One region of the Paenibacillus sp. FSL W7-1088 genome, then DNA from elsewhere that is predicted to be linked to it. Evidence: predicted binding sites of a transcription regulator. Region 1 holds the regulator's gene; the other holds the start of a gene.
The links. Region 1 encodes Rex, which represses fermentation and respiration genes when NADH is low (regulators of the CRP and FNR family bind a similar motif). Its sites were predicted from a motif close to TTGTGAAATATTTCACAA; they were not measured.
Positions count from the first base shown of each region.

Region 2: the regulator Rex is predicted to act here: its motif matches at 1,149-1,166, upstream of MKY42_RS19175 (cytochrome ubiquinol oxidase subunit I).

Region 1 covers NZ_CP150216.1:4,667,747-4,669,955, forward strand. The annotation lists gene MKY42_RS20965 (amidohydrolase) at 1-649, opposite strand, end outside; gene MKY42_RS20970 (redox-sensing transcriptional repressor Rex) at 636-1,289, opposite strand; gene dinG (ATP-dependent DNA helicase DinG) at 1,517-2,209, opposite strand, start outside.
Region 2 covers NZ_CP150216.1:4,294,078-4,296,286, forward strand. The annotation lists gene MKY42_RS19175 (cytochrome ubiquinol oxidase subunit I) at 1-983, opposite strand, end outside; gene MKY42_RS19180 (redoxin domain-containing protein) at 1,605-2,150, opposite strand; gene ccmA (heme ABC exporter ATP-binding protein CcmA) at 2,183-2,209, opposite strand, start outside.

The DNA.
Region 1 (2,209 bases):
ACATATGCGTATGCAAAGGCAGATTCAGGTCATGAGCAACCTGTACCAGCTTCTCTATGTAATCCGGAGGGCAAGTGTAAGGTGCGTGTGGAGAGATTACGGTTGTAATTCTTCCGTCTGCTTGTCCATTCCATTGACGAGCAAATGCGGCGGACTCTTCCAGCTTGCGCAGTTGTTCTTCTTCTGAGCAAAGTCCGATGACCCCACGTGCCAGAGCAGCCCGAACGCCGGATTGTTCCACCACTTTCGCAACCTGATCCATATGATCATACATATCCAGGAAAGCTGTTGTTCCACCTTTCAACATTTCAAGCACGGATAGGGATGTACCCCAATAAACGTCTTCAGACGTCATTTTGGCTTCCATCGGCCACATTTTCTCCTGCAACCATACTTGTAACGCCAGATCGTCTCCATGGCCTCTCAGAAGCGACATGGCCGCATGACCATGCGTATTGATCAGACCCGGCAAGAAGAACAGTCCTTTTCCGTCCACCTTTGTCAGACTTTCGTCTCCTTCCGGCAATGTCTCACCAATATGCACAATCTTGTCATTCTCTACAACCATAAAGCCTTGAACCACGTTCCAATTCGCGCCTTCACTCACGGCAAATTTGCCGTTGTGAATTACCCATCTATTTGTCGTCATCTTCCTCGTCGTCCTTTCCATTCTCCAAGTAATAAGCCAGACTAAGCAAATCCGTCGTAAAATCGGCATGGTGAATGCGAATATGCGGCGGGGTCTTCAGGATGGTTGGCGCAAAGTTAAGAATTGCTTCAATTCCTGACTCAATCAGCTGATCCGCAACATTTTGGGCTTCCGTATCCGGAACCGTGATGATACCGATGCGTATGTTATCCTTTTTGACCGAATCCGTTAATTCATTCATCGGCTGCACCGTCAAACTGTTGATTTGACTCCCAATCTTCGGACCATAGGCATCAAATACAGCGACAATCTTCATGTTGTCTTTGAGGTAAGCATTGTAATTGGACAAGGCATGTCCCAAATTACCAGCTCCGACAAGAGCCACATTGATCTGCTGGTCTATTTTTAAAATATGGCGAATTTTCTCGATGAGATATGAAACGTCATACCCGATTCCTTTACGACCAAAGTCACCGAAGTAAGCCAAGTCTTTACGAATCTGGGCCGGATTCAAATCCAACCTCAGTCCAAGTTCTTGTGAAGAAACCGTATTGACTTCGCGCTGATGCAGTTCATTCAAATAACGCAAGTAAACAGGCAATCTGCGCACCACGGCTTCCGAAATTTTATCTGATTTCATTCAATTGCTCCCCCTTACCAAAGCCACGATAGATAGATGAAAAGATGAGCACCCTGTCTAAAACGATGCAACATGATTTCTGAATTAAACAGGATGCTCCTTGTTATATAATGGATAATTGCTTTATTCGCCTTACTCGCATATCCATGAAACGAATACATGATATTACTCAATTTTACAGCCAATCAGTGGCGTCATGCAATAATGGAAGCTACAAAGCGTATCTGTTATTGTTGCTCTTCAGTGGGTCTCTCGAGCCATTCCGAAATGCGTGGAACCATCTGCTCAGTGAGCATGTGCTCCATTTTGGGACCAGGTAATGAGTATAAAAAGTACTTGCCATAATACGCTTCAATAACGCGTGTATCGTATACAATTACAATGCCTCTGTCTTTGCCTGTACGAACCAGTCTGCCAAATCCCTGTTTGAAGCGGATGACAGCTTGTGGTACGGACAGCTTCATAAACGGGTTTTTCTTCTGCTGCTGCAAAAGCTCGCTCTTCGCTTCGACCAATGGATGATTCGGTGGCTGGAATGGCAGTCTGACAATCGCAAGACAGGTCAGAGCCTCTCCTGGAATGTCCACCCCTTCCCAGAAGCTGCTTGTGCCAAGAAGCACCGTTGCTTTCGCATCTTGGAAGCGGCGTGTAAGCTTGGAACGGCTGCCGCTGTCCACCCCTTGCCCCAGCAAAGATATTTCATTGCCTGACAAAGCCTCTTTGAGCGGGTCATAGACCTGGCGCAGCATGCGGTAGGAGGTGAACAACACCATCATGCGTCCACGAGTCGCAATAGCCGTTTCCGCGAGCGAGTGTACGAGCATATCCACAAAGTGGGCATCGCCTACACTGCCCTTCACGCTTGGGAAATCACGCGGAATGACGAGCAGAGCCTGATCGCGATAATTGAACGGTGACGG
Region 2 (2,209 bases), 370 kb from region 1:
CCGATTCCCGCCATTAAATCAAACAGGTAGTGAACGAGCAGCGGCGGCCATTCGTCCTTCGGAAACTCCTCCAGTCCAGTTACTTCGGCATTAAAGTCACTAAAGGCCAGGAAGCTGAGCAGTTTCGGCAGGTGAAGAGCCCCTATAATTTCATGCTCCGCATTCAGCCATCCCAATAAAATCAAATCTGCGCCACTTTCCGTCTCAAAATGCCATTCTGCTGCTGCAAGTTTCTCCGGCTGATGCTCAGCCAGAAACTTGGCGGACACATCTCCCGCTAACGTGTTTAGTAAGCCGAATAGCAGAACCACCGCCATCATGAGATTCAAGGCTTTTTTGTGGTAGGCAGACGCCCCTTTTCTCAGCATTGCAAAGGCTGCAATTCCGGCCAACAGAGCAGCTCCTGTCAAATAGGCCGAGCTTAATACATGAAACACCTTGGAGAACGTCGCCGTATTCAGCATCGCCTGCACCGGGTTAACCGCTGTGAATTGGCCTGCTTCCATCACAAAGCCTCCAGGCTGGTTCATGAAGCCGTTCACCGTCGTAATAAACACAGCCGACATCCCTGCACCGGTGACAATGGGAATCGTCAGCAGCCAGTGGATGTATGGATTTTTGAATCGATCCCACGTATACAAATAAATGCCCAGGAAGATGGCTTCAAAAAAGAACGCGAATACTTCCATAAATAACGGAAGTGCAATGACATTGCCTGCCAGTTTCATAAAATTAGGCCACACCAGGGCCAGCTGCAGTGAAATCGCAGTACCAGTCACCACACCAACCGCCACAGAAATGACAAACCCTCTTGACCACCTCTTCGCCATCAGTGTGTAATGAGGGTCCTTCTTGCGAATCCCCATGAACTCAGCAATTGCGATCATTAGGGGTATACCGACGCCAAGTGTCGCAAAAATAGCGTGGAAGCCCAGTGTCATTCCTGTCACCAGCTTGCTCCACATCACCGTATCGATTGCCATACTTTACTGCCTCCTTTCAAACTCTGTTCGATATTTGTACTGATTTGAATCTTTTACTTATTAGGTCAGTCAGCCCTCGGACTGCGTTCTATATCAGGTTGATAGAAGCCCACTAGACTGATTCAGAGTTTATCTACAAACCATTCCTCCATCGTTGTATGTACAAAGAGAATTTTTTCACAAAGTAAGAGACGAAGGAAGCTTTACCACACCATCATTGTGTATTGCCACATAGTAACTGGACTGAGCATGGGTTGGCGAGCTGTGTTTTACCTGATACTGAAGGGCCAAAGTACTTAACGGGACCTAATAGTTAAAATTATTATATCTTTGTGAATTAGCAATTCAATCACTGACACGTCTTCGTCCCTAAATGTTCAAGAAAGGATCAACTCTTTCTGACAACTCGGTGAAAAGCATTAAAAGCACCCAAAGGGGCTATTGATTCATCAGGCACAACCGTGGTATTGCGATTTTCCATTCTACTATGCATGCAAGATGTTCGGAAAAATCGTTCACGTTTGCCTGGATTCTCATTGCAGCTTACAAATAAAACAAAAAAAGCCGCTCCTATAGCGACTTCTCGACTTGTTTTGTTCATAAGCATACATCTTGCAAAGCTCAATTCTTTTGCTGTACGGTCTGCTCCAGCCATTGCTGCAAGGGAATATCCTTGGTCAACTCACCGAGCAGAATGTGACTGAATATACCTTCCTGATCTATGATCATGGTCGCTGGCAACCCGGTGATGCGATATAGACCGGAGACCTTTCCGGTCACATCAATGATAACAGGGAAATCGAATTGCTGTTTCTCCATAAATTCACGAATGGTGCCCTTCGCTTCCCCCACGTTGACAAACAGGGTCTCTACATCGTTTTGATATGTCTGAGCGATCTGATTAATCATTGGCATTTCCCTCACACAGGGCGTGCACCATGAAGCCCAGAAGTTAATCATGACGACTTTGCCCCGATAATCGGAGAGCTTCACCTGTTCTCCTGCTGAGTTAACCGCAGTGAATTCGGGGGCAATTACGCCTGCTTCAATAGCACTGGTCCTTTTGGACTCGGATGATGAAGTCCCCTGATAAATGGCCCACGCCGCGACCAGCACAGCAGCCATTCCAATCAGGATAGTAAGCAAACGTCTCATTTTCGCACTCATTTTTCTATTCTTTATTTCCAATCGATTCACCTTCATTTTAAGCCAAGACTATGATGAAA